One region of the Lysinibacillus sp. A1 genome, then DNA from elsewhere that is predicted to be linked to it. Evidence: riboswitches for the same ligand, from Rfam matches in the RefSeq annotation. Region 1 holds a riboswitch; each other region holds the start of a gene.

What was found. A riboswitch is a leader RNA that binds a small molecule or an ion and turns the genes downstream of it on or off. The one in region 1 is predicted to bind lysine.
Positions count from the first base shown of each region.
Region 2: another riboswitch for lysine. It lies ahead of PI85_RS06225 (amino acid permease); the one in region 1 lies ahead of PI85_RS16390 (transporter substrate-binding domain-containing protein).
Region 3: another riboswitch for lysine. It lies ahead of PI85_RS01005 (aspartate kinase); the one in region 1 lies ahead of PI85_RS16390 (transporter substrate-binding domain-containing protein).

Region 1 is NZ_JSZM01000020.1:40,392-50,247, reverse strand. It holds gene PI85_RS16430 (methyl-accepting chemotaxis protein) at 1-1,620, shown strand, start outside; gene PI85_RS16425 (acylphosphatase) at 1,665-1,946, shown strand; gene PI85_RS16415 (5-bromo-4-chloroindolyl phosphate hydrolysis family protein) at 2,611-3,261, shown strand; gene PI85_RS16410 (toxic anion resistance protein) at 3,258-4,328, shown strand; gene PI85_RS16405 (DUF6501 family protein) at 4,378-4,575, opposite strand; gene PI85_RS16400 (amino acid ABC transporter ATP-binding protein) at 4,848-5,579, opposite strand; gene PI85_RS16395 (amino acid ABC transporter permease) at 5,592-6,317, opposite strand; gene PI85_RS16390 (transporter substrate-binding domain-containing protein) at 6,487-7,344, opposite strand; lysine riboswitch at 7,463-7,649, opposite strand; gene odhB (2-oxoglutarate dehydrogenase complex dihydrolipoyllysine-residue succinyltransferase) at 7,954-9,210, opposite strand; gene PI85_RS16380 (2-oxoglutarate dehydrogenase E1 component) at 9,302-9,856, opposite strand, start outside.
Region 2 is NZ_JSZM01000008.1:196,629-206,484, forward strand. It holds gene PI85_RS06205 (ABC transporter permease) at 1-52, opposite strand, end outside; gene PI85_RS06210 (ABC transporter ATP-binding protein) at 45-968, opposite strand; gene PI85_RS06215 (sensor histidine kinase KdpD) at 1,105-2,040, opposite strand; gene PI85_RS06220 (response regulator transcription factor) at 2,046-2,738, opposite strand; gene PI85_RS06225 (amino acid permease) at 2,902-4,365, opposite strand; lysine riboswitch at 4,448-4,624, opposite strand; gene PI85_RS06230 (MFS transporter) at 4,776-6,008, shown strand; gene PI85_RS06235 (hypothetical protein) at 6,066-6,587, opposite strand; gene PI85_RS06240 (nitric oxide synthase oxygenase) at 6,653-7,699, opposite strand; tRNA gene PI85_RS06245 (tRNA-Glu) at 8,033-8,104, opposite strand; tRNA gene PI85_RS06250 (tRNA-Asn) at 8,106-8,182, opposite strand; tRNA gene PI85_RS06255 (tRNA-Ile) at 8,190-8,263, opposite strand; tRNA gene PI85_RS06260 (tRNA-Gly) at 8,268-8,341, opposite strand; tRNA gene PI85_RS06265 (tRNA-Phe) at 8,348-8,423, opposite strand; tRNA gene PI85_RS06270 (tRNA-Ser) at 8,428-8,520, opposite strand; tRNA gene PI85_RS06275 (tRNA-Ala) at 8,534-8,609, opposite strand; tRNA gene PI85_RS06280 (tRNA-Pro) at 8,622-8,695, opposite strand; tRNA gene PI85_RS06285 (tRNA-Arg) at 8,711-8,787, opposite strand; tRNA gene PI85_RS06290 (tRNA-Lys) at 8,806-8,878, opposite strand; tRNA gene PI85_RS06295 (tRNA-Gln) at 8,893-8,967, opposite strand; tRNA gene PI85_RS06300 (tRNA-His) at 8,977-9,052, opposite strand; tRNA gene PI85_RS06305 (tRNA-Trp) at 9,096-9,169, opposite strand; tRNA gene PI85_RS06310 (tRNA-Tyr) at 9,174-9,257, opposite strand; tRNA gene PI85_RS06315 (tRNA-Thr) at 9,265-9,340, opposite strand; tRNA gene PI85_RS06320 (tRNA-Asp) at 9,348-9,423, opposite strand; tRNA gene PI85_RS06325 (tRNA-Val) at 9,428-9,503, opposite strand; rRNA gene rrf (5S ribosomal RNA) at 9,514-9,629, opposite strand; partial or broken rRNA gene PI85_RS06335 (23S ribosomal RNA) at 9,696-9,856, opposite strand, start outside.
Region 3 is NZ_JSZM01000001.1:222,134-231,989, forward strand. It holds gene PI85_RS00990 (amino acid permease) at 1-1,014, shown strand, start outside; gene trxA (thioredoxin) at 1,142-1,453, shown strand; gene uvrC (excinuclease ABC subunit UvrC) at 1,574-3,364, shown strand; lysine riboswitch at 3,457-3,635, shown strand; gene PI85_RS01005 (aspartate kinase) at 3,767-4,993, shown strand; gene PI85_RS01010 (YslB family protein) at 5,084-5,518, opposite strand; gene PI85_RS01015 (succinate dehydrogenase cytochrome b558 subunit) at 5,791-6,399, shown strand; gene sdhA (succinate dehydrogenase flavoprotein subunit) at 6,465-8,219, shown strand; gene sdhB (succinate dehydrogenase iron-sulfur subunit) at 8,225-9,004, shown strand; gene PI85_RS01030 (thioesterase family protein) at 9,255-9,719, shown strand.

The DNA of each region.
Region 1 (9,856 bases):
AATTCGCAAGATGAAGAGCATTTAAAGACGCTCTATGAAAAGCTTAAAGATATTACCCCTTCTATGAATGCCATTTTTCACCATTATTTAAGTGAGATATCCCCTACCTCTCAATTAACCATTAGTGAAGAAAATATAAATCAATATTTAACGCAATTTTTCCTAGCAACACGTGATGACGAGTATGTGGATGAAACCGTCAAGTTTTTCAATTTATTTCGCAAGCATCAATATGAGCCTGGTAAATTAATTGTCGTTTTCAATCAATTTGCCTTCTATATTACTACTTATATTTTACATAACTTTGGGATGAAGCCCAATAAAGCCTTCCAATTTATGAAATCATTCCAGTCTGCTGTCAATGTCGATCAGGAGCTATTGGTGGAAGTTTTGACGGAGCGCATCATTGAGAATGTTGTAGGTGAAGTATCATCCTTGATGGATGTCAATGCCAAAATCATGTATATGAAAGATTTAGTATTTAGTTTAGATAAGCAAAATGAGGAAATCCAGTCCTCTACAGCTGCGACTGAAGAAATTGCCGCTTCTATAAATGAAGTAGCCCGTATGTCCTCTCATATATCAGAAAAAACAACTGAATCTGTTGACCATGCGACACAGGGTAAAAATGCAATTGAGCATGCATTAACAGAAATTTTCAAAACGGAAGAAACGTTTACTTCGATTGTAGAATCTTTTACAGAACTGCAAAAACGGGTAAATGATATTGAACAAGTTGTGACATTGATTAACCAAATTGCGGACCAAACTAATTTACTAGCACTAAATGCCTCCATTGAAGCCGCACGCGCGGGTGAACATGGTAAAGGCTTTGCGGTCGTAGCACAGGAAGTACGAAAGCTTGCGGAAAGCACGGTCTCGGCTTTAAGCGAGGTCTCTACAAATGTTCACCATTTAAAGAGCTATTCCAATGACGTTTCCGACTCGATAACAGAAACAACAGCCATCATTAAAGAAGCAACCGTTGAGGCGAAAGAATCGTTACCATTATTGAATGCTATTGTCCATGCGATTGAAGGTATTAACTTGGATGTGACCAATACGGCAGCGATTTCCCAGCAACAGGCAGCGGCGATTGATGAAGTCTCCTCTAGAATGATTGAAATTTCTAGCTTGCAAGAAGATATTCGAGACTATAGTCATAATACATCAAGTGATATTCACCTTTTAGGGAAAGAAATCAATCGTTTCCGTAATGATATTATTGCCAATAATAATGTCCAGCTTTCATCCATTGCCCTTTTACAGCTATCTAAAGCTGATCATATTTTATGGAAGTGGCGCATTTATAATATGTTCCTTGGCCTAGAACATGTTGAGCCAAACGATGTCTCTTCACATAGAGAATGTCGACTTGGCAAATGGTACACAGCTTCTCGCACGGTGGAACGCTTCGGCCATTTACAGGATTATCATGATTTAGACAATTATCATTTACTTGTCCACGAATCCGCGAAGCGCGCGGCGACAGCCTTTAAAGCTGGCAATATCGCACAAGCAGATAGCCATCTAAAAGAAGTGGATGAAGCGTCTACTCAAGTTCTATATTATATTAATAACCTAATCGCCTATTTAGAAAAAGAAAGAGTACTGCAATAAAGAGAGTGGCTCGTCCCCTCTCTCTACTGGTAGGAGGTATTTCCTTGAATAAACGAGCAAGTATTAAATTTTTTGGTGACGTCTACGGGACAGGCTACCGATTCTTTATTAAACAAAAGGCCATTGAATTAGGGCTAAAAGGGTATTGCAGATTGAATGCTGCTGAGCAAATTGAGGTTGAAGTAGAAGGAGCTGAAAAAGCGCTGAATGAATTCCTTCTTTTCGTCCAAAAAGGTGTTAGTCCCCAAGCCGATTCCAACTCATTTTCTTTAGAGCTGTATGATGATTTAAAAGGATATGTACGAATGGAGTCAGACATTGTTTAGTCTGGCTCTTCTTTTTACAAAGTAGTCAGGCCATCGTAGGACATTACAACATGCCTTACTAGTTAATGATTTATGTTTTGTTTAAGTAATTTATTATTGGCTATTGCGACTTCTATTAAACCAATCATACATGTGGCTAAAAATAATATAGACCAATTGATTTTTCCATATAATACACATGTATAGGTAACGTCAATCACACAGTATAAAAGTATGATGCTAGCAATAATTATTCCTTTTTTATTCTTCATCATTCCACCACTTTCTTTTTTGACAAGATACTAATTTCAAACAAGCTGTATTATACTGTATTTTTCTTATTTTGCATAATTAAACATTTATTGGCAATCGGCACAGGAAATAAAAAATATCCGTAAATATAGGTTTTTCAAAAAACAAGCCTTCTACGTTTATTTTCAAATCAAACAGCACATCAACCTAATCATGAGAAATTAAAATCTATACGCTATAATGTTCCCAAATCTCTTAAAAATAAATGGACATAAATAATGAACGACTTATTCCTAGGTATTCTAGGTAATATCATTGAGAAAATTTGCGATTCGCAGTAAAATTTATGTAAGGTTTCATTTTACATTGAAACTTTATGTCGATTATTTCGTATAAGAAGATAGACATATTGAAATGCAAGGAGGAAGAAACAATGCTTAGTGTTGGACAGTTTTTTTCTAGACATACTGCTAGCTTCGTTATTTCGCTAACAACTGTTTCTATCGCAGCAATTGCAGCAAATCCTGGATTCTTCCTTGGTGGTTTACTGTTTGCTGGTTCATATGCGACGAGTACAGCGTTGCTGAAACATAGACAAAAAAAGAAAGTTATGCAAATAGCAGGTATCACAAAAGAAGAATTCAAACACATTGAAACACAATTATCAACCGCTAATAAGCAAATTCAAACATTAAGTCAAAACTATTTACGTGTACGTTCTGTATCGGCTTTTAAACAACTACTTGAGATGACGCGCATTTCAAAAAATATCGTCAAAATTGTAAAGACAGATCCACGTAAGTTTTATAATGTTGAACCCTTTTTCTATGCGCATTTACCTTCAGCAGTGGAATTAACGGATAAGTATACAATGCTTTCTAGGCAGCCGGTGAAGGATAAAGAAATTCAATTGACGTTATCCAAAACGCGTGAAACACTTACGGATTTAAATGATACGATTCAAATTGATTTAAAGGATGCGCTAGCTAATGATATTGACCACCTGCAAATGGAGATTGAATTCGCAAATCGTTCTAATCTTAGACGTAGAGAACAATTGGACTGGCGAGGCGATGATAAATGACAGCAAATGAACATGCTTTTCAATTAAATACCATTCCTGGTCTTTCTCCATTAGTACAATCTTATTTAGACACAACTCCACAAACTGAGGCGATGGCGACGTACGAAACGCTATCGCCTCTTGCGCAAAGTCGAGCTTTACTATATGCTAGCCAAATTGATTTAACTGATTTTGAATCTTTGCTGTCCTTAGGGCAAGAATCACAGCGTTCCCTATCCCAGTTTGCAGATCGGATGTTAGCGCAGGTGAAGCAAAAAGACGTGACCAAAATCGGCCAAATGCTCGATTCCTTAATGCATACTTTAGATCGTGTAGACCCGACAGCTTTAGAGCCGAAAAAGCAAACCTTTTTTAATAAGATATTTGGTAGTAAAACAGAGCCTACTGTGAAACAAACGCTAACAGAATTTGAACGCATTAGTATTCAGGTGGAACGTATTGGGGTCCAATTGGAACGTGCTCAGCTCCAACTCATTCGAGATGTAGAAAATTTAGAAGCGCTTTATACACATAATCGAGGTTTTTTCGAGGAACTAGCTACTGCCATTGCAGCTGGTCAAATGAAAAAACAGCAAGCGATTGAAGTGGAGCTTCCTACAAAAATAACAAGTGTCCAAGCAAGTAAACAGCCACTTGCCATACAACAGCTAAATGATTTCGCTGCGCAAATTGAGAGGCTGGATCAACGCATTTATGATTTACAGGTATCTCAACAAGTAGCCCTTCAAACAGCACCACAAATTCGTATGATACAGCAAGCGAATCAAACATTAGCTGAAAAAATTGAATTTTCCATTGTCACACTAATTCCTTTATGGAAAAATCAATTGGCGATGATGCTTTCCATGCATATGGATCATCACTATGCACAGCTTGAGGAACGATTATCACAGACACAGGATCGTTTTGCAAGGCCTTCATTTGAGCAGCAAGTATCGAAATTCAAGGAAACACAGCATGAGCTACAAACAGCTATAAAAGATGTCTTCGCCCTACATACGGCGACTGAACAGGAAAAACAACAGTTGCAAGATGCGACGGATATAAGAGGCTATCAGAGAGACTAATGAAAAAAAGGGTGGCTCAGTAAATGATCTGAACCACCCTGTCTTCTTTTTATGCAAAATAATCTTTATAGTAGCCACCGACATTGCCAGTGTTATCGATGATAAAAATGAACTCTTCTGTTTCATTTTTCACTTCATATTCTTTTCCAACTGTTAATACGTTTGATACTAAGTATTTTGATGCATTGGTATGTTTGCAAGTCACTGTTCGTAATGTTGGCGCATCTTTCCATTTTAAATGTAACATATTCTCTCTACCTCTCTTTACTAGCATAAAGCTAATGTCTAATGCTTATTTTATAATATTTTTAGGCTTTTGTGGAGAAAAAAGAAATACAATACCTAATCTATCCAAAAATAATTTTACATTTGAGGTGTTATGATGAGCTTTGGCGGTGTACCGCAATGGTTTTTTATTATTGCAATAGCATTTGTAATCTGCTTTGTCCTTTATGCAGAGTGGAATTCTAGAAAGTAAGTGAGTCCCTCTATTAGGACTCACTTTTTCATTTGTTGCTACTACTTTAATGTTCGTTTTAAAAACTCTTTCGTTCGATCATGTTGAGGGTTTATTAACACTTGTGATGGTGGGCCCTCTTCGACAATTACACCTTTATCCATAAAGACTACACGATCTGCTACCTCTTTGGCAAATTCCATCTCATGCGTCACAATTAGCATCGTATTGCCTGCATCGGCCAATTGTCGCATGACTTTGAGTACCTCCCCTACCATCTCAGGGTCTAGTGCTGATGTAGGTTCATCAAAAAGCATCACTTCTGGATTCATGGATAATGCTCGGGCAATGGCTACGCGTTGTTTTTGCCCCCCTGAAAGCTGTCGAGGCTTTGCGTTTACATATTGATCCATCCCGACGATTTTTAAATATTTAAGCGCCGTTTCCTCTGCTTCCTTTTTGGAACGTTTTAAAACTTTTATTTGCCCCACTGTACAATTATTTAAAACATTGTGGTTGTTAAATAAATTGAATTGCTGGAATACCATTCCTAGATGTGTTCGATATTCTTGAATATTGTGTTTTGCGTCTAGGATGTCCTCCCCTTGATAAATAATTTGCCCACCACTTGGTGTTTCTAATAAATTAATACAACGAAGTAAAGTGGATTTACCAGAACCAGAGGAACCAATTAAACAAACGACTTCCCCTTTTTCCACTTGAAAATTAACATCCTTTAACACTTGGTTACGTCCAAATGATTTACTTAAATGCTCGATTTTAATGACTGCCATTTGTGCGTCCCCCTAAATTGCTTCTTTTTGTTCTTTTTGATAAGCATCTGGTCCATCTAATCGTTTTTCAACATATAGCAGAATACGTGATGCTGTAAATGTCATGATGAAGTAAAGAATACAAGCTACAAAGAATGATTCAAAATAACGGAAGTTGTTACCGGAGATTGATTTTGTTTGGAAGAATAATTCTGTTACTCCGATAACGTTTAATACGGCTGTATCTTTAATATTCATAATTAATTGGTTGCCTGTCGCAGGTAGTACGTTACGCGCTACTTGTGGTAAAACTACGTGAAGCATGATCTGGAAGTGATTCATACCGATAGCTGATGCTGCCTCATATTGACCATTATCAATTGATACAATACCACCGCGAACAATTTCTGCCATATAGGCACCTGTATTAAGCGAAACGACTAAAATCCCCGCTGTAATAAAGTGCATGTCTATGCCAAATGCAATATCTAATCCATAGTAGACAACCATAGCCTGTACAATCATTGGTGTACCACGGAAAAATTCAACATAGCATGTGAGTATAAAATTAATAAGCTTTAAGCCATAAAATTTCACACCTTTTTTACGAACTGGAATCGTATGCATAATTCCGATGAAAAATCCGATAAATGCACCAATAATTGTACTGATAGTCGAAATTAGTAACGTATAATACGCACCTCGTAAAAACATTTGCCAGTTGTTTTCAATAATTGAAAGTATCCATTCAAGACTCATGATGTTCCTCCTAACAATGTCATGTTGCTTGCTATCTTTTTCGTGCCCTAGCTCTTTCTACTAGTCTATGTTTTATTTCGCTAGGACATTATCATTATGTAGAGAGGTCCTCATTTTAATAATGATGAAATGATAGTGCACGGACTAGCCACTAGTCCGTGCCATTTTTTTATTGTGCTGCTGGTTGCTGAGAAATAGCTTCTTCCATAATCGCTTGACGATCATCTTCAGAAATTCCTTTTAGAATTTCATTGATTTTATCAAGATTCGCATCTTCTTTACGTAAGCCTACAGCAATTGACGTATTTGAAAGATCCGTATCGAAGCCCTCTTCAAATGCTACATATGTGAATTTATCGTTGGCAGCAGCTGCGGAAATACCTTCTGGACGTTCTGCAACATAGCCGTCAATTTTGCCTGCCTCTAAAGCTACACGCATAGCTGGGAAGCTTTCCATTGCCGTTTGTTTATTAACATCTTTGATTTGATCAATCACATTGTAATTGGATGTATTAAGTTGTGATGTAATTTTTGCGCCAGAAAAATCTTGAATCGATTTGACCCCTTCGTATTTGCTGCCCTTTTTAATAACCATGACAAAATCAGAAGTATAGTAGTTTTCAGTAAAATCAATTGTTTTCTTACGTTCTTCTGTTGGCGACATGCCCGCGATAATTGCATCAATTTTATTTGATTGTAGCGCTGGTACTAAGCCGTCCCATTCCATTTTAACGATCACTAATTCTTTGCCTAAGCCTTCAGCAATTTTTTTCGCCATTTGTACATCATAACCGCCTGCATACTCTGCATTATCTGCAATTTTCACCGCGCCATTTGCATCATTTTGCTGTGTCCAGTTGAATGGTGGGTAGCCAGCCTCCATTCCAATTCGGAATTCACCGCCGCCTTCTTCCTTATCTGCGCCAGCTTCTCCTGAACTGCCTTCTTTTTTGTCGCTTGTGCCACATGCAGCTAGCACAATTGCCGTCATGATAGAGATCATTACTAACAGCCATTTTCTTTTCATGTAAAACTCCCCTTTTCTGTAAAAAAATAAGACAACTGTACGAAAAAAGACCTAAGTTTTGTGAACTTAGGTCTTACCTTTTATGACAGTTGCCCAAATCCTCACTAGTATTCCATGTTTCCGAGATAGCACAACCTAGTAAACTTGGAATTGAATTTACTAGGACAGTCCTGCACTTATTCACTGCAGACCCAGCATAAAAGTACGAGCTCCTTTTATACTTCGGCGATATTTCCTTCTTCATTGCGTCTTTGTTTGCTTGTACTCAACAATGAACTAATAAATACCGCGCCTCTACCTCACTGTTATATGTTAGTGAGGTTTGTTTATTTAATTGATATTTAGATACTACTATAAAACTAGTATGTACGTCAAGAGAGTTTTATCATTTTTCTGACTAATGCCAATATTAGGGTATTATGCTTGACCTATCCATTGATAATCTATGTATTTTTGTCAATATATCCGCCGGAAAACCACAAATTTTTACGATCAATGGTTTTTATTCTAAGTAAATAGTTTCGTATTTTCAAAATCACTAAAGACTTTAGTGATACAGAAAACCAAGAAAAAAACCCTGTAAAACAAAGTTTACAGGGTTTAAAGGAATTATGAATTTAATAATAAATCTTCAGGGTTTTCGATTAATTCTTTAACTGTTTTTAAGAATCCTACAGAATCTTTTCCATCGATGATACGGTGATCGTAAGAAAGTGCTACATACATCATTGGACGGATTTGAACTTCACCATTTACCGCAACTGGGCGGTTAACAATTGAGTGCATACCTAAAATACCAGCTTGAGTACCGTTCATAATTGGTGTTGACATTAATGAACCGAATACACCACCGTTTGTGATTGTGAATGATCCACCAGCCATGTCATTTAAGCCTAGTTTTTTCTCACGAGCTTTAGTCGCTAAGCTAGCGATATCTTTTTCGATTTCTGCGAAGTTTTTGCTGTTTGCATCGCGTACAACTGGTACTACTAAACCTTCTTCAGTTGATACTGCAATACCGATATCAAAGAAGTTATTTAAATGTAATTCATCGCCAACGATTTGAGCGTTTACATATGGGTATTTTTTCAGTGCTGCAACAACAGCTTTTGTGAAGAATGACATGAAACCAAGTTTGATGTCGTTTGCTTTAACAAATTCTTCTTGTTTACGTTTACGAAGTGCCATGATGTTTGTCATGTCAATTTCGTTGAATGTTGTTAACATTGCTGTTGATTGTTTAACTTCTAATAAACGTTTGGCAATTGTTTGACGACGACGGCTCATTTTTTCAATTGTTACACGGTCAGAATTAGCTGCTGGTGTGAATACAACTGGGCCACCTGTAGTTGCTACTGGTGTAGGTGCTGCTACTGCTGGTGCTGTACCATGTGCTGATACATCTTGTACACGAACACGGCCTTGTGGATCTACTGGAGATACCGCTGCAAGATCGATGCCTTTTTCACGTGCAAGTCGACGTGCCGCTGGAGATGCGATCACACGCTCACCAGAAGTTTCTTCTACTACAGGAGCTGCTGCAACTGGTGCTGTAGGAGCCGCTTGTGGCGCTGCTGGAGCTGGAGCTGCTTCAGCTGGTGCCGCCGCTGCTGGTGCAGCAGCTGCGCCTTCGCCTGCTTCTACGATAGCAATAACTTGACCAACTAGTACAGTATCGCCTTCTTCAGCTAAAATTTGTGTTAATACACCTGCTTCTTCAGAAATGATTTCAGCGTTTACTTTATCTGTTTCAAGTTCAACGATGAATTCACCTTTTTCAACGCGATCGCCCACTTTTTTAACCCACTGTGCGATACTACCTTCTGTAATCGATTCTGCTAATTCAGGGACTTTAATTTCAGCCACTTTCATTTCCTCCTTTGATTAACGTGCATGACGCACATAAAAGGGCTACTGCTTATGGGCAAGTAGCCCAGCTATCAATATTTATATGTTATTATTTAACCTTTACTGGCTCAGCAACAGCTTCTTCAATAAGTGATGATTGAGCTGCTTTATGAGAATCTGCATCCCCTTCAGAAGTTGAGCTCATTGCAGGACGACCTACATAGCGAAGCTTTTTACCTTCTGCAAGTTCATATAATGTTTCTAGTGCATAATTCCATGAGCCTTGGTTTTTAGGTTCTTCTTGTACCCATACGATTTCTTTTGCATTAGGATACTTAGCAATAATACCAGCAACTTGCTCTTTTGGGAATGGGTAAAGTTGTTCTACACGAACAATGTGTACGTGATCGAAACCTTCTCCATCTTTCACGCGATCTGCTAAATCGATCATCACTTTACCAGTACCTAATACAATACGCTCTACAGCTTCTGTTTTTGTACCTAAACCAGGTTGTTCAATCACTTCTTGGAATGAACCATCTGCTAATTGCTCAGCATTAGCTGCTGCTAATGGGTGACGCAATAATGATTTTGGTGATACAACCACAAGTGGACGTACACCTTCAGTGCCTAATAACGCTGCTTGACGGCGTAATAAGTGGTA
Region 2 (9,856 bases), on a different contig from region 1:
CATAGGAGCCTAAATGATATTTTTTCATTTCCAAACGCATTAAATTAAGCATGAACAATCCCTCCATTTATTAGCTTAAGGAAGTAATCCTCTAATGTGCTAGTTTTTTTGCTAATCTCCTCTATTTCAATGTCATGTTCAATCAATGTTTTTGTTAGAACCTTTTGGGATACTGTCAAATCATAAATTCGTATAGAATTGTCATCCATCAGTTTGAAATTAGCCATTTTCAATTCACTTTCTAAAATAAAGGCTGCCTTCTTACCATCGTTTACGATCACTTCAATATAGTCGGCTTGATTACGATTAATCGTATCCATCGTTACTTCAGTAATGAGCCTACCTTCCTTGATGACACCAATCGTATCGGCCAATTGTTCAATTTCCCCTAATATATGACTAGAGATAATGATCGTAATGCCATACTCCGTACAGAGCATTTTAAAAAGCTCTCTCAACTCTTTAATCCCAATGGGATCTAGTCCATTAATTGGCTCATCTAAAATTAGGAGCTCTGGCTTTGTAATAATAGCGCGTGCAATACCTAGTCTCTGTTTCATCCCTAATGAGAAATCTTTTACCCGTTTCTCCTCTGCATTTGTTAATTTTACAAGGTTAAGTACATGGGCAATTTCCTGCTTATTGTAATAGCCCATATATTCGCAATGCAGTTCTAAGGTTTCCCTAGCCGTTAATTTTTCATAGAAAATAGGATATTCGATAATCGTTCCCATTCTTTTTAATAGTTCATACGATTGATCGGTCAACCTCTCACCAAATATTTCAACATCTCCACTGGTTGGCTTCGTCAGATTCGTTAGCATCTTCATAACTGTCGTTTTACCCGCTCCGTTAGGGCCTAAAAAGCCGTAAATCTCTCCCTTTTTCACGTTCATATTGACAGCAGAAACCACTTCTTTTCCTTCGTACACTTTCGTAAGCTGATTTGTTTTCACAATGTATGTCATGTCAATCTCTCCCTCAAATGTGGCTATTTTCATTATAAAAAATGAAACTCTCTAATTTATTACTGGATTCTTACAAATTTCTTAAGAGCATAAGAAAAGCCTGTAAAGCACAATAAAAGCTCTACAAGCTGTGATTTCAATACACCATTCGTTTTAATGCAATGGTAAAAATGGTCTTTTTATAGGGAATACTTGATAACTGGATGGAACCGTCCATCATTTCCACTAATCGCTTTGTAATCGTTAAACCTAAGCCACTCCCCTGGAAGGATTTATTGCGAGAGTCCTCTAGCGTGTACATTCTCTCAAAAACACTATCAATATGGTATTCATCGATTCCTTTACCACAATCCCATACATCTATATAAATAGTCGTTTCATCATTTCTTACGGTTAAGCCAATTACATTACCATCCGCTCCATAGGCAAGAGCATTGGATAAAAGATTGTTGAGAACCCTATCTAACGCTTCTTCATTACCAAGGGCATACATAGGTGTTTCAGGGATTGTAATAGTAATATTTAGTCCCATGGACGTGACCATATCGTAAAATGATAATATATTTTTACGGCTAATTTCACAGACATTGATTTTAGTGATTGGATAATCTGTATCCCCTGCCTCTAATTTGGCAAGATCGAAAAATGTATGAATAATTTTTAATACTTCTAATGTTTTAGCATGTACACCCGCTAATAGTCTTTGACGCTCCTCTTCACTAGCTGAGCCTTGAAGCTGAAGCATTTCAATATAGCCTAACACAACCGTTAAAGGCGTTTTTAAATCATGTGAAATATTGGCCAGCATTTTTTTCATGGAATCTTCCATTTTGCGATGGGTCGCCTGAACTTTTTGGTGATGGTCCAGCCAAGCGTTTATTGAAATAAGTAGCTGTTGAATTTGTGAATTGCTCGTAGTTACCAAAATCTTTTCGTTACTTTTTTCTTGAACAATGGCTTGGAGTTTTTCATTCATATATTGGATCGTCTGATTTTGTTCTTTTTTTGCTTTCCATTGAAAAATAACTATTCCTATAAGCACCACAATTATGATTAATAGAATGATTATCATATCTGTTATCCTTCAAACTTATAGCCAATTCCCCACAGCGTCTTAATATACTGGGGATTGGATGGATCATCTTCAATTTTTTCGCGTAGCCTTCGAATATGTACATTAATAATATTTTCATCACCGTAATATGCATCTTTCCATATTAGCTGATAAATTTGCTCTTTCGTAAAAACTCGGTTACGGTTTGTTACAAATAGCTTTAAGATGGCAAATTCCTTTGATGTTAGCTTCACTTCTTGTCCATTTTTATTTATTGAGAAATTAACAATATCTATCTTTAAATTGCCTATAACTATTACATCTTGTTTGTGATCTATTTGGCCAGCGTATTTCGTAGCTCTTCTAATAACGGCCTTTACACGAGCTGAGAATTCCAGCATAGAAAATGGCTTAGCAATATAATCGTCTGCCCCTAATCCCAAGCCAAGCGCTTTATCTACATCACTATCCTTTGCGGACATAATGATGATAGGAAGTGCTGCCTGTTCTCGAATGACTTTTAAAACTTCTAATCCATTAAGCTTAGGAATCATAATATCTAGGATGACTAAATCAAAGGTTTGATTTAAACAATATTGCAATGCCTCTTCTCCATTATTGGCAGTGGTGACTTCGAAGCCTTCCAATAATAAAAAATTCGCTACCATTTCGCGAATAGCCTCATCATCTTCCACTAGTAAAATATGTTTTTGCATTTTCATGCACCTCTCTCTACTAGAAAGTCAAAAATCACACTTCCATATCTATAGTATATTACCATATATATGACATTAATTTTGTAATAATTTTAAAGGTCCCCCGATAAAAAAAGCTGTTCCATCAACCATCATACAACGGTTTATAGAACAGCTCTTCTATTTAATTTTCCACTTTTAAATCACAATCTTTAAGAGGAAGCATTTTTGTTTTATGTTTAATTTTGTACCCTAGCCATAGCAATAGGAACAGTGGAATACCAATATAGGAAACAAGGATACCATACCAATCGATTGTACCTCCGATAAACGCTGTGTAATTCTGTCCAATTACAACAATCATACAAATAGTAAAGGCGAATAGTGGACCGAATGGGTATAGCTTTGCTTTATACGGTAATAGCTTTGGATCTAAGCCTTGCGCTTCGAAAGCACGACGGAAACGATAATGACTAAATGCAATACCTAGCCAAGCAATAAAACCTGACATCCCAGAGGCATTTAAAAGCCAGATATAAACTACCCCATCACCAAAGAATGATGCTAAAAACGCTACACAGCCTACAGCTAATGTTGCGATCAATGCATAAATCGGAATACCTCGACGACTTAGCTTTGCAAAGAATTTAGGAGCATGACCATCCACCGCTAATTGCCATAGCATACGTGAAGATGCATATAGTCCAGAATTACCTGCTGATAGCATAGCTGTTAAAATAATGGCATTCATTAAGGAGGCAGCAAAAGCAATGCCTAAACGATCAAACACGAGCGTAAATGGTGATACAGCGATATCCTCCGATAATAAGCGCTCATCTGTGAATGGAATCAACATCCCTATAGCAGCAATAGCTAAAATATAAAATAAAATAATACGCCAAAACACCGATTTTACTGCCTTCGGTATATTTTTTCCAGGATCATCTGTTTCCCCTGCCGTTACCCCAAGTAGCTCTGTTCCTTGGAATGAAAATCCTGCTGCAAGGAAAATACCAAATGTAGCAAGGAAGCCACCATGGAATGGTCCATCACTAATAAAGAAATTTGTAAAACCAACTGGTGCCTGTCCACCTAAAATACCAAAAATCATTAATATGCTAATAATAATAAATACAATGACCGTAGCCACTTTTATCATCGCAAACCAATATTCACTTTCGCCATAGCTCTTTACAGACAATAAATTAAATGTCAGTACAATTACAATAAATAATACTGTCCAAAGTGCTGATGAGCTATCTGGGAACCAATATTTCATAATTAATGACACTGCCGCAATTTCGGCTGCAATCGTAATTGCCCAGTTATACCAATAGTTCCAACCTAGTGCAAAGCCTAGAGCGGGATCTACAAATTTTGTCGCATACGTACTAAAAGAACCCGAGGACGGCATATAGGCAGCCATTTCCCCTAAACTTGTCATTAAAAAATATACCATAATACCGATTAACGCATAGGCAAGCAATGCGCCTCCCGGTCCTGCTTGTGCAATGGCACCACCACTGGCTAAAAATAGCCCTGTACCAATTGTACCGCCTAAAGAAATCATTGTGATATGACGGCTTTTTAATTCTTTTTTCAGCTTCGGTGCTTTATGGCCGAGCTGATTTACTTTTATTTCACTCACGATATAGCTTCCTTCCTATTTATGAGGCAAAAAAATGCCATCACATGAACAATGTGATGGCTAAGTTAATCCTCAGTTTTTCCTAAACGATAGCTCAACACGTTGTACAAACGTGACAGTTCTGTTCCTTTCGGATACAGCCCCAGCATGAGGTTTTCAAGTCCCCTCACACTTCGGCAATATTTCCTTTCAACTAATCTCTTCAATGCTTGTCATTTCAATTAGCTTACTTATAAATATCGCGACCTCTACCTCATTACAAACATGAGGCATATAATTATTAAATTTATGATGTTTACTATACTAACATAAGACCTAAGACATTTCAATATAACCATTAATGTTTTGTATTTTGTGAATTTTCCACTATTTTTAATAGTGTGATAAAGTGTTATAGTAGTTCAATTAGAATGGTTATAACAGGGGGAATTATTTTGACTTTACATGATCATTCCGCCAGCTACCCGAGCAGAAAAATTAGCTGGAAGGGAACAACCTTATTATTAGTTTTTGGAATAATATTTATAGCGTCTACATTACGAATGCCACTAACTGTTGTGGGTCCAATTGTATCCTTTATCCGTGACGATCTTGGTATTTCCAATGTTCTAGCCGGTTTTTTGACAACTATTCCATTGCTTGCTTTTGCCATTATATCACCGTTCGCACCAGTTGTAGCACGAAAACTTGGGCTTGAGCTAACCTTATTTTTATCCACTATTTTATTGGCCTTAGGAATTGTACTACGCTCCCTTGGTACAACAGGGTTACTTGTATTTGGCACAGTGCTCATTGGCGTAGCCATATCATTTGGAAATGTGTTGATTCCAGGTTTATTAAAATTAAAATTTCCATACCATGTAGGGTTACTAATGGCATTTTTTACTATGTCTATGAACTTAACGGCTGGACTTGGAGCAGGTATTAGTTATCCAATAGCTAATTCTTCACTAGGTTGGCAAGGCGCATTGGCTGTGGCGCTTATATTAGTCGTATTAACGATTTTAATTTGGATACCTCAATTGAAATTGAATAAGCCAGAACCAGCTACTACGGCAAAAAAAACAGGTAAACCTCTTTATAAATCACCTGTTACATGGGCAGTAACCGGTGCAATGGGCTTACAATCTTTATTATTTTATACGACAGCAGCTTGGATTCCTGAAATTTATATTGCGCAAGGATTGGCTCCTGATAAAGCTGGATGGATGTTTTCCATAATGCAATTCTCACAAGTCCCCATGGCATTGGCTGTCCCCATTATTGCTGGTAAAATGACTTCACAAAGACCACTTGTCCTTATGTTTACATCGTTTTATTTAGTAGGATTTGTCGGCGTTGTAATGGAATGGACAACGTTGGGGATATTATGGATGATCCTTCTAGGTTTAGCAGGTGGAGCTTCATTCGCATTAGCAATGATGTTCTTTACACTCCGTACGCGTACAGCATTTGAAGCCGCTGATCTATCAGGGTTTGCACAATCATTGGGCTATTTATTCGCTGCCATTGGGCCGATTCTTTTCGGATACCTCCATGATTTATTTGGTGGATGGAATATTGCAGGTTGGCTCTTTGTTGTTGTAGCTATAACACTCTTCTTATGTTCCATGCGAGCTTCTAAAGATGAATATGTCCATTAAATTTAAGCAGATGGGGAAGCTGAGCCCATCTGCTTTATCTATATAACATTTCTTTTTTTAATGTTTTAGTAAGGCTAGCAGTTCCTCAATTTCCTCTGCTATGCTCTTGGAACGTGCCTTAATAGCAGTAAAAACAGGGATTGCCTCTTGAAGGAGTAAAAAACTAAAATAATAATAGCCTAAAAAAGCTTCTGGTTCATAGCCTCTAGGCGTATCTTCCTCCCATTCAAGCTCATCATCCTCTTCATTTTCCACCCATAAATATTTCTTATCCAAAAGCTCCTGCATCGTTGAAACGTTATGTGTTGAATCTTGATAATCCTTAGTTATTGCATGAGCCACAGCTAAATAAAGCTCTATTTCTGCTAAGGAGACTTCCTCCACATTTTTACTTGAGAGCTTTTTTAAAAGAATAAATACTACCCATGGCGTCACCTGCCAAAGTGTTCCTTGATGTTCAATTAGTTCAGTCAGCTCTTGATATTGTTTCTGTTCAATTAGACGAGGAATATCTGTTCCTCTGCCATAAGGTGTCGTCAATTGTTGCCAAGGGATATTCGAAATATTTTGGTTCAACATCTTGAATTTCCTCTCTCCCAAAAAGGTACTTAGAAGCTGTTCGTTTATGAACAACTCCTTTAAAGTTAATAACATGGTTTCTGATAAAAATAATTGGGCGTATGGTAGGTATTTATATAAGGCTTATGGAATATATGAGTAGTCGCAGGGGAAAGTGGTGGGATTAACCATGTCCAGTTACCCGTAACTTCTCGCCCTGCTGATTCCTCAGCTTCCTCAAATAATTTAAACTGCTGAGCAGCAGTATGATGATCTACAATGCTCACACCATCCTCTTTAAAAGAATGAAGGACAGCTATATTGAGCTCCACTAATGCTCGGTCACGCCAAAGAGAAGCTTGTTTGGTTGTATCCAGATTAAATATATCTGCAATAGCTGGCAGCATATTATAGCGCTCATGATCGGCTAAATTACGTGCCCCAATTTCAGTCCCCATATACCAGCCATTAAATGGAGCCGCTTGAAAATCAATGCCTGCCATTTGAAAACGCATACTCGAAATAATAGGAACAGCATACCATTTCAACTCTAATTTCTCCACGTCCTCCGATTCTGGATGACGTATTGGAACCTCTAAAATATACTCAGCTGGAATCGTAAATAGCTGGGGAGCACGTTCGTCTACCTGTATGACGAGTGGTAACACATCAAACGGCGTATGCTCGCCTTTCCAGCCCATCGATTCGCATACTTTTGTAAAAGTGATAGAATGTGCATCCCCAATAATGCCTTCTTCTGTCTCGTAGCCTGCGTAACGAATTAGCTGATGATTCCAAATCCGTACTCTATCAGTTGCAAACACAGTTATAGTTGGACGAATTTTCCCATGATTTGTGGCATACTCAATATGCTCTAGTAACTTTTGAAAAATGCCCTGTTCATCTAAAACTTCTCGTGCATCTACAACATGTAATGATTGCCAAAACAACCGTCCAATACATTTATTACTATTACGCCATGCAACTCGTGCTCCAAAAACTAGCTCCTCTGTAGTAGGCTTATATTCCCCTGCACTTTTAATCTGTTGTAATCTATTTTCTAACCAAAGTTTGGATTCATTTTGTTCCAGCTGGTATTGATTTAAAAAACATTGTATCTCCTGTATATTCATATCGATTCCTCCACTTATCCTCATATTAGAGGAACAAGTCAATAAGCACCATGAAAATAGCTAGTGAAAAAACATACATATTGCATATATGAAATAGTTTGTTCAAATTTAATATAAAGCAACGTTCCAAGTAGTAATTGAATTGAATTGAATTATAGTACTCCTTTAAAAGAGCCTTAAAAAAAGAGGGATTATGAGCATTTGGTAGAAGGAAATGTTTAGACCTTACATGAAAAAGCTACAAAACCCTGTCAAAGGATTTGTAGCTTTGATACCTGTTTATTAAAAGATAAAGAAAAAAGCATGTAGCACACAACTGTGCTACATGCTTGATGACCCGTACGGGATTCGAACCCGTGTTACCGCCGTGAAAGGGCGGTGTCTTAACCACTTGACCAACGGGCCGTGGCTCCGAAGGCAGGACTCGAACCTGCGACAACCTGATTAACAGTCAGGTGCTACTACCAACTGAGCTACTTCGGAATAATGATGGGCCTAAATGGACTCGAACCATCGACCTCACGCTTATCAGGCGTGCGCTCTAACCAGCTGAGCTATAGGCCCATTTTGGAGCGGGTGATGAGAATCGAACTCACGACATCAGCTTGGAAGGCTGAGGTTTTACCATTAAACTACACCCGCAAATAATGGTGGGTCAGGACGGAATCGAACCGCCGACACTTAGAGCTTCAATCTAATGCTCTACCAACTGAGCTACTGACCCGAAATGGAGGAGGTAGAGGGATTCGAACCCCCGCGCGGTGTTACCCGCCTGTCGGTTTTCAAGACCGATCCCTTCAGCCAGACTTGGGTATACCTCCAAAAATATTAAAATGGTGGAGCCTAGCGGGATCGAACCGCTGACCTCCTGCGTGCAAGGCAGGCGCTCTCCCAGCTGAGCTAAGGCCCCATTTATAGATGATCGGAATGACAGGATTCGAACCTACGACCCCTTGGTCCCAAACCAAGTGCTCTACCAAGCTGAGCTACATTCCGAAAACATGAATAAATTGGCGCGCCCGACAGGAGTCGAACCCATAACCTTCTGATCCGTAGTCAGACGCTCTATCCAATTGAGCTACGGGCGCAAAATTAATAAAAAATGATGAGCCATGAAGGACTCGAACCTTCGACCCTCTGATTAAAAGTCAGATGCTCTACCAACTGAGCTAATGGCTCGTAAAAGAAAAAAATGGCTGGGGTACTAGGATTCGAACCTAGGCATGACGGAATCAAAATCCGTTGCCTTACCGCTTGGCTATACCCCAATTTTAAAATGGGGCGACTGATGGGAATCGAACCCACGAATGTCGGAACCACAATCCGATGCGTTAACCACTTCGCCACAACCGCCACTATATAATAACAGCCATATATGAACGAGTACCTCAATACCTGGCAGGGGCAGTAGGAATCGAACCCACACCAAAGGTTTTGGAGACCTCTATTCTACCGTTGAACTATGCCCCTAAAATGGTGGAGGGGGACGGATTCGAACCGCCGAACCCTAAGGAGCGGATTTACAGTCCGCCGCGTTTAGCCACTTCGCTACCCCTCCAAGGGAATGGTGCCGGCGATAGGAGTCGAACCCACGACCTACTGATTACAAGTCAGTTGCTCTACCAACTGAGCTACACCGGCAAAAAAATGGCGGTCCCGACCGGGATCGAACCGGCGATCTCCTGCGTGACAGGCAGGCATGTTAACCGCTACACCACGAGACCAAAATGGTGGAGGATGACGGGCTCGAACCGCCGACCCCCTGCTTGTAAGGCAGGTGCTCTCCCAACTGAGCTAATCCTCCTGGGTATTAAGCGAAGCGACGTCCTACTCTCACAGGGGGAAGCCCCCAACTACCATCGGCGCTAAAGAGCTTAACTTCCGTGTTCGGTATGGGAACGGGTGTGACCTCTTTGCCATCATCACTTCACTTATTCAATTGAAAGGATTGTTCTTTCAAAACTGGATAAACGGTTCATTGAATGCTTCAAACATTTTGGTTAAGTCCTCGATCGATTAGTATTCGTCAGCTCCATGTGTCACCACACTTCCACCTCGAACCTATCTACCTCATCGTCTTTGAGGGATCTTACTTACTTGCGTAATGGGAAATCTCATCTTGAGGGGGGCTTCATGCTTAGATGCTTTCAGCACTTA
Region 3 (9,856 bases), on a different contig from region 1:
GCCGCTATTTTTATTCAATATTGGCTGCCTGAATATCCAATTTGGATATTGGCGTTATCTGTCTCGGTGCTAGTGACAGCTATTAATCTGTTATCTGTGAAGATTTTTGCTGAAACGGAATATTGGCTAGCATTGATTAAAATTACAGTTATTATTGTATTTATTATTGCAGGACTCATTTTATTGCTTGTCTCATTTGGTCATCATAGTGCTGTAGGTTTCTCTAACTTAACTTCGCACGGTGGTTTTTTCCCAAATGGATCAATGGGATTAATTGCAGCTATGCTTGTGGTGATCTATTCCTATGGTGGAACGGAAATCATAGGGATTACATTAGCTGAAACAAAAAATCCTGAAAAGGTAGTCCCAAAAGCTGTGCGCAGTACATTAATCCGTATTGTTACTTTCTATTTACTGCCATTCTTTATTATCGTTAGTTTGATTCCTTGGAATGAAGTGAATGGAGTACCAGAAAGTCCATTTGTCATGGTATTTAAAATGATCGGAATTCCTGGCGCGGATCATATTATGAATGCTGTCGTTTTACTTGCCATTATTTCTTCGATGAATTCGGGCCTTTATGGTTCATCCCGTGTACTTTATACGCAAGCGGTTGACGGTCGTGTCCCTAAAATATTTGCTCAATTATCCAAAAGAAATGTTCCCGTATATGCGATTTTGATGTGTACTTTAGCATTGTATGTAGGTGTCATCTTTTCGTTATATGCTGGAAGCAAGACGTTTGATTTTCTAATGGGGTCACTTGGATATACGGTATTATTTATTTGGTTAATTATTGCAATAGCCCATTTAAAATCAAGAAAAAAACAGTCAGCCAACTCAAGTGTGTATGAAGTGAAATGGTACCCTTATACTACTTGGATAGCGATTATTGCGTTGAGTACGATCTTAATTGGTATTATTTTTACCACTTCAATAATCGTGACAGGTATTACATTAGCCATCTACATTTTCATTACGTTAACGTATTTATGGAAAGGCCGTCATCAATAAAATTAATCGATAGCGTTTAATTTTTCGACACGGATTTTCATAAAAAATACATTACAGGCAGATTGTTCGCTCAAGTGAATTTATCCATGCTATACTACAATCATAGTAAGTTTAAGGAGGATTTCAAATGGCAATTGTACATGCAACAGATGCTACGTTCCAAAGCGATATTAAAGAAGGGTTAGTATTAGTGGACTTTTGGGCTGCTTGGTGCGGACCTTGTAAAATGATTGGGCCAGTTCTTGAAGAAATGGACGCTGCAGGTAGTGCGGCTAAAATTGTAAAAGTTGATGTAGATAATAACCAAGGTACTGCTGCTGAGTATCAAATCATGTCAATCCCATCATTATTATTATTTAAAGATGGAGAATTAGTTGACAAAACTGTAGGCTTCCAACCGAAAGAAGCTTTAGAAGCATTTATCGCAAAACATGCGTAATGAATGAAGTTCACAAAAGCCGGACCATCAATTGATGTGTTCGGCTTTTTTTCGTTATATAATAAAGGAAGATAAAAATGATTCATTGAGGGGAATCTTACGTAGGGGGGCAGGTAGGTAATGAACGATTTAATCAAGCGTAAACTGGATATTCTACCAGACCAGCCTGGCTGCTATTTGATGAAAGATCGACAGGGGACAATTATATATGTCGGTAAAGCGAAGGTACTGAAAAATCGTGTTCGTTCTTATTTTACAGGAACACATGAAGGTAAAACGCAAAGACTTGTAAGCGAAATAGAAGATTTTGAGTATATCGTGACATCATCAAATATTGAAGCACTCATTTTAGAGCTGAATCTCATCAAACTGCATGATCCAAAATACAATGTCATGTTAACAGATGATAAGACGTATCCATATTTAAAAATTACGAATGAAAAACATCCTCGTCTAATTACGACACGTAAAGTAAAAAAGGATAAGGCTAAATATTTTGGACCGTATCCCAATGCCTATGCGGCAAGCGAAACAAAGAAGCTGTTGGACCGTTTATATCCACTACGAAAATGTGTGCAGCTACCTTCAAAAGTTTGTTTGTATTATCATATGGGTCAATGTATAGCACCTTGTGTGAAAGAAATTGATAGTCATGTTTATCAGGAAATGATTGAGGATATGACGAAGTTTCTAAACGGCGGTGTGGAGGCAGTCAAAAAGGAGCTTGAAGTAAAAATGCTTGCGGCTGCCGAAAACTTAGAGTTTGAACGAGCTAAGGAGTTTCGTGATCAAATCGCCCATATTGATACAGTTATGCAGAAGCAAAAAATAGTATCAAGTGACACTACTAACCGTGATGTCTTTGGCTATGCTGTGGAAAAAGGTTGGATGTGTGTTCAGGTTTTCTTCGTTCGGCAAGGTAAACTGATCGAGCGAGATGTTTCTATTTTCCCGATCTATCAAGACGCAGAGGAAGAGTTCCTAACATTTGTGGGACGGTTTTATGAAAAACCAGAGCATATTAAGCCAAAAGAAGTTTTTATTCCGCAAGCAATTGATGGTGCCATTTTAACAGAATTGTTAGGTATCAAAGTTCTTACGCCAAAAAGAGGTCAAAAAAAGGAGTTGGTAGATTTAGCGACGAAAAATGCTGAAATTGCAGTGTCCGCTAAATTCCAGCTTATCGAACGGCAGGAAGAACGTACTATTGGTGCATGCGAGGCACTTGGTGATGCGATGGGCATAACGACACCATTACGAATTGAAGCTTTTGATAATAGTCATATGCATGGAACAGATGCCGTATCTGCAATGGTTGTTTTCGTTGATGGCAAACCCGCCAAAAAGGAATATCGCAAATATAAAACCCGTACAGCAGCCAAGCATGATGATTATGGTGCTATGCAAGAGGTAATTCGTCGACGCTATATCCGTGTTTTGAAGGAAGGTCTTCCATTACCAGATTTAGTGCTAATTGATGGTGGTAAAGGTCAAATGGAAGTTGCGCGTGAAGTATTAGAGGATGAATTAGGACTAGTTATACCTATTGCTGGTTTAGCAAAGGATGACAAGCATAATACATCCCAGCTATTGTTTGGTGATCCACCAGAGGTCATTGCCTTAAAACGCACAAGTGACGGTTTTTATTTATTGCAGCGAATACAAGATGAAGTCCATCGTTTTGCGATTACCTTCTTGCGTCAACAGCATGAAAAGCATGCTATCCAATCTGTGCTGGATCAAATTGAAGGTGTCGGTCCAAAACGAAAACAGCAGTTACTGAAACACTTTGGTTCCGTGAAGAAAATACGGGAGGCTAGTGAGCTAGCTTTACAGGAAGCTGGGATGCCAGCTAATTTAGCAATTCAGATTTATGCCTATTTTCAGCAGGAGTCATTGTCAAAGGAATAGACATATGCTAAGGTTGTAAATAACATTGTGATCCAATGTTAACAGCCCACTTGTTAGATGAGGGCGGAAAAATTTAATATAATCACTTTTAAGGTGATGATAGAGGTGCAAGATTCAAAAGTAGCGCAAAAGAGGATGAACAAATCCTAAGACATTGCGTGAAAGGGGAGCTTGCCGAAGTACAGCATTGTTGTTTCCGCTGTTGTACTGGTTTTGCATTTAAAAAATGTAAGACTGTCGATTCTAAACGTTTCGGAGAGCTATCACACATGCGCAAGTTTTGTTATTGTACATGTTATAGGCAGCTTTCACGTTTTGTGAAGGCTGCCTTTTTAGTTTTCTAGAGGCTGTTTTACACCTCATTTTAGGTGAATTACATGACTGGAAAGGAGAACAAAAGAAATGTCTAGAATAGTGATGAAATTTGGAGGGGCTGCTTTAGCATCGCCCGAACAAATTCAAGATGCTGCTCGAAAAGCAATTGCTGAAAGAGATAGAGGGTTCGATGTGGTAGTAGTAGTTGGTGCGATGAGACAAACGATACAGGATGTGAAAATGAGCGTACTTCATTTCACGGATGATGTGTCAAAACGTGAATTAGATGCAGCTGTATCTTCATGCTCTCAGTTATCCAGCTCCGTGTTTGCCATTGCAATACAAGAAGCTGGCTATAATGCGGTGTCACTAACAGGCTGGCAGGCTGGCATTTACACGGATCCTATGCATAGTCATGCAAGGATCAATCATATCGATGTTAGCCGTATCGATGAGCATTTGCTGCAAAGACAAATCGTCGTTATTGCTGGAGATCAAGGCATTGATAATGACCAAAATATAACAACGCTTGGGAAAGGTGGAACGGAAACGACAGCCGTTGCACTTGCTGTTGCATTAGATGCTGAGCGGACAGACATTTACACGAATGTTGATGGTGTGTATACAGCAGATCCACGCTTTGTTGTAAAGGCGCAAAAACTACAGGAAATTTCCTATGATGAAATGTTAGAGATAGCACATTTAGGATCACACATCATTCATCCACGTGCAGTGGAGTTAGCTAAAAAGTTCCAAATGCCAGTGATCATACGCTCTAGTTTAGTGGAGTCAGTAGGTACTTTATTGAAGGAGGAAGTAGAGATGGAGAAAAATTTAGTAGTGCGTGGTGTGGCCTTTGAATCAGATGTTATTCGTTTAACAATTGGGTATGATGCTTATTCACATGCTTCATTAGCGGATATATTTTCAACTCTTGCTGAAAATCGCATCAACGTGGATATCATTGTTCAAGCAATCATTGATGGATTAAAACCAACTGTGTCCTTTTCGATTTTGAAAGAAGAATTTGCAGAAGCTTTACGTGTTTTAGAGGATAGCAAAGTATCACTTGGCTTTAGCTTTGCTGATTTCGAAATTGGATTAGCGAAAGTTTCGATAGTTGGCTCCGGTATGGTCTCGAATCCAGGTGTCGCTGCTCGCATGTTCGATCGTTTACGTCGTGAAAATATCCCTGTGAAGATGGTGAGCACCTCAGAAATTAAAGTGTCTGTTGTAGTACCGCAGGATGAAATGATTCGTGCAGCAAATGCATTGCATGATGAATTTAATTTAGAGCAGGCTCTTTACATATAATAATAGAAGAAACAGCATTTTCTGTAATTGTCCGAAATAAAAGGAAGGATTGTCATCCCGTTTATTGTATGGGAGACAATCCTTTTTTTGTTATTCTGTTGGAATCGTATGCATAATTCGTTCCTTCACGTCCCATTTGACTGTAAACATAACGTAATGTTGCTTTTCACGTTTTTCATCATAACATTCTGTCAAATAGCCTTTAGCTAGCTGAATCTGTTCAGCTATAAATCCTGCCTCAAGTCTGAAGCTGCGTTGTTTGATTTGCAAGATTTCAGGGTCGTTTGTCAACTGGAAAATACGTCCGTCCTTCGATTCTTTCATTAGCTCTAATGTACCCCAACAGGCATCTGCGAAAAATGCGATTAGTTCGTCTTGACTTTTACATGGAAACTTGCGCGCAAGCTCTTTACCTGCCCAATAAAGGACATCATCCTCATGTTTACCGAGTACAGAAGATAGAATATGATCGCGAATGATCTCATAACCAAAGGATGAGATTGTAGGAGATGGAGTGTTTAACATTGTTATCCTTCTTTCTTAGAATTTTCTTATAATTTAACGTTAATAAAGTAATGGTAGATTTTTCGAGAAAAAACGACGCATTATGCACTAGATTAGTTCTTTAATAAGCTCTATGAAAAACTCCGAGTTGCCTTGACGCTCGTAGCTCTTGAGAGTACAATAAACATGTCATAATATTGTACCATGATGAAATACACAGTCAATGAAGTATCATTTACAAAATGATGACTTCTTTTGTTGTGCTATTTTAAGTACTAAGGGGGGTAACAGTCTTGTCGAAAGATCGAGAGTTTTTATGGCGTCGCTTACATTCTCTACTTGGGATCATTCCAGTAGGTCTGTTTTTAACGATGCACCTGTTCATTAACTTTACAGCAACAGGCGGGGCAGATAGTTATAACGATGCTACCGCAGTAATGGAAAAGATTCCATTCCTTATCCTAGTTGAATGGATTGTCATCTATATTCCATTGATGTTCCATGCATTTTATGGAGTGTTCATTGCATTCACTGCTTCACCAAACACAGGACGTTTCAGCACATACCGTAACTGGATGTTCTCATTACAACGTTTCACTGGTGTATTCCTAGTGATTTTCATTGCATGGCATATTTTCCAAACTCGTATTCAAAAAGCACTTGGAGCACACGTTGATTACGACATGATGGCGAATATTGTTGCTAATCCATTCATGCTTGGATTCTACATTGTTGGTATTTTATCAGCAACTTTCCACTTATCTAACGGTTTATGGGCATTCCTAGTAAGCTGGGGTATTGTACAATCTCCTCAGTCTCAAAAGATTGCTACTTACGTAACAAACATTATTTTCGTAATTCTAAGTGTAGTTGGTGTGGCTGCTATTTTAGCTTTCGTATAATTCAATAGAGCTACAATAGAGCACATGCAATCATTGCAATTTTTTAAGAGGAGTGAGAAATAATCATGGCGAAAAGCAAAGTAATTGTTGTCGGCGGTGGTCTTGCCGGTCTGATGGCAACGATTAAAGCAGCTGAAGTTGGTACTGAAGTTGATTTATTCTCATTAGTTCCTGTAAAACGCTCACACTCTGTTTGTGCGCAGGGCGGAATTAATGGTGCAGTAAATACAAAAGGTGAAGGGGATTCTCCATGGATCCACTTTGATGATACAGTATATGGTGGGGACTTCTTAGCGAACCAACCACCAGTTAAGGGTATGTGTGATGCAGCACCTGGCATTATCCATTTAATGGACCGTATGGGTGTTATGTTCAACCGTACACCAGAAGGATTATTAGATTTCCGTCGTTTTGGCGGTACTTTAATGCACCGTACAGCTTTCTCTGGTGCAACAACTGGTCAACAATTACTATATGCGCTTGATGAGCAAGTTCGTTCTCATGAAGTAGCTGGTTTAGTAAATAAATATGAGCACTGGGAATTCCTTGGTGTTATTATCGATGAAGACGGCGTGTGCCGTGGTATCGTAGCGCAAGATATGCGTACAGAAGAAATTAAATCATTCCGTGCAGACGCTGTTATTATGGCGACTGGTGGCCCTGGTATTATTTTCGGTAAAACAACAAACTCTGTTATTAACACAGGTTCTGCTGCTTCTATCGTGTACCAACAAGGTGCTTCATATGCGAATGGTGAGTTCATTCAAATTCACCCTACAGCGATTCCTGGAGATGACAAAAACCGTCTAATGTCAGAATCAGCTCGTGGTGAAGGTGGTCGTATTTGGACTTATAAAGACGGTAAACCTTGGTACTTCTTAGAAGAAAAATACCCAGCTTACGGTAACTTAGTGCCACGTGATATTGCAACACGTGAAATTTTCGACGTTTGTGTAAACCAAAAACTTGGTATCAATGGCGAAAACATGGTATACCTAGATCTTTCTCATAAAGATCCACATGAGTTGGACGTTAAACTTGGTGGTATCATCGAAATCTACGAAAAATTCGTAGGAGATGACCCACGTAAATTACCTATGAAAATTTTCCCAGCAGTTCACTATTCAATGGGTGGATTATGGGTTGACTACAACCAAATGACTGAAATTCCTGGTCTATTTGCAGCAGGTGAATGTGATTACTCTCAACACGGTGCAAACCGTCTGGGTGCGAACTCATTATTATCTGCTATCTATGGCGGTATGGTTGCAGGACCAAACGCAGTAGATTATGTAAAACATCTTAAAAAGCATGCAGAAGATATTCCACAAGAGATTTACGATGCTCGCGTAACAGAAGAACAAGCGAAATGGGATGCTATCATGAAAATGGAAGGCACAGAAAACGCTTACTTACTGCATAAAGAGCTTGGTGAAATGATGACTGCTACAATGACTGTAGTACGTTACAATGATCAGCTTGAAGATACATTGAAAAAACTTGATGACCTTACTGAGCGTTGGAACAACATCAACATCAACGATACACAAAAATGGAGTAATCAAGGCGCACACTTTACACGTCAGCTTAAAAATATGTTAGTGCTTGCGAAAGTAATGACAAAAGGTGCATTATTACGTAATGAATCTCGTGGTGCGCACTATAAGCCTGATTTCCCTAACCGTGATGACGAGCAATTCTTGAAAACAACAATGGCGAAGTTTGACCCAGCTACTGGTAATCCAATCATCACGTACCAAGAAGTCGACGTTTCTTTAATCCCACCACGTAAACGCGACTACTCTGCGAAAGGAGACTAAAAGTTATGCAAATCGCAGCTAATACTGGAAGAATGGTTAAAGTTGAAATCTTACGTCAAGATACACAGGGCGGCAATAGCTATTGGCAAAAATTCCAAGTGCCTTACCGTCATGGTATGAACGTAATTTCTATTTTAATGGAAATTCAAAAAAATCCTGTTACTGAAAATGGTGAAAATACATCGCCAGTATCATGGGATATGAACTGTTTAGAAGAAGTTTGTGGTGCATGTTCAATGGTTATTAATGGCCGTCCACGTCAATCATGTTCAACACTTGTTGACCAATTGACTGAGCCAATTAAATTGGAGCCAATGAAAACATTCCCTGTTATTCGTGACTTACAAGTTGACCGTGAACGTATGTTCAACGCGCTAAAAAAAGTGAAAGCATGGGTACCGATCGATGGTACTTATGATTTAGGTGAAGGTCCACGTATGCCAGAAGGTAAACGTCAATGGGCTTATGAATTATCTAAATGTATGACTTGTGGTGTATGTATGGAAGCATGTCCAAACGTGTCTGAAAAAGCTTCATTCATCGGGCCAGCTCCATTATCACAAGTACGTCTTTTCAACACTCACCCAACTGGTGCAATGATTAAAGATGAACGTTTAAATGCTATTATGGGCGATGGAGGCCTTGCAAACTGTGGTAACTCTCAAAACTGTGTTGCTGCATGTCCAAAAGGTATTCCTTTAACAACATCAATCGCTTCATTAAACCGTGCTACTACAGTGCAAATGTTCCGTAACTTCTTCGGTTCTGACCACTTCGTAGACTAATATCGGACAAGCTGACTCCCTTACACTTAGTGTGAGGGAGTTTTTTATTGTGATATAAACATAGTTAGCATAGTTCAAGGAAAAACCATACTATAGAAAGAAAAGAGATGTAGCAATAAAATAAGGGAATTTTGGTTTTTCCTATGATCATATAGCATTTTCTTTTATAATGAATTTGTATTCATTATTTATGGGCTGTCTGAACCAAACTAAAAAAGATGGCCAATTAATTATAGGGGATGGTGCTAATATGAAAGCAAATTATATTGAAGACTTCCAAGAGTGGGAAAAGGGTTTTTCCTTTTATAGTGAGGCACGAGTACGATTTTCAGAAACAGATATGTATGGGCATATGAATAATACGGTAAGCTTTACATATTTTGAACAGGCAAGAATTGATTATTTCCGACATGTAGGTATTTTAATGCCGTCTGTAGCTGACGAGAATGTAAAGAGTATACCGATTGTAGCTGATTTACAATGTGATTATGTAAAACAGGTTTTCTTTGATGACGTGCTACGAATTTACACTAAGATAGCGAAAGTTGGAAGTTCATCAATGGATATTCATTATTTAGCAAAAAATCAAAGAGATGAAGTGTGCTTTACAGGTCGAGGTACAATTGTGCAAATGGACCCTGGAACAGGTAAAAGTGTACCGATTTCTAAAGAAGAAAGAGCGCACTTGATTAGTTTGGAAATTATCCCTCATTAGTGGGTATGGCTATTGCATAAATAATTATGAGAATAGTAGGAATTATGTTTTACATAAAATTTATAAAAATGTCGAAGCAATTTCCGAAATTTTTAAGGAAACATGTAATAATCATGCAAATAGCCGTCACCGCTTCA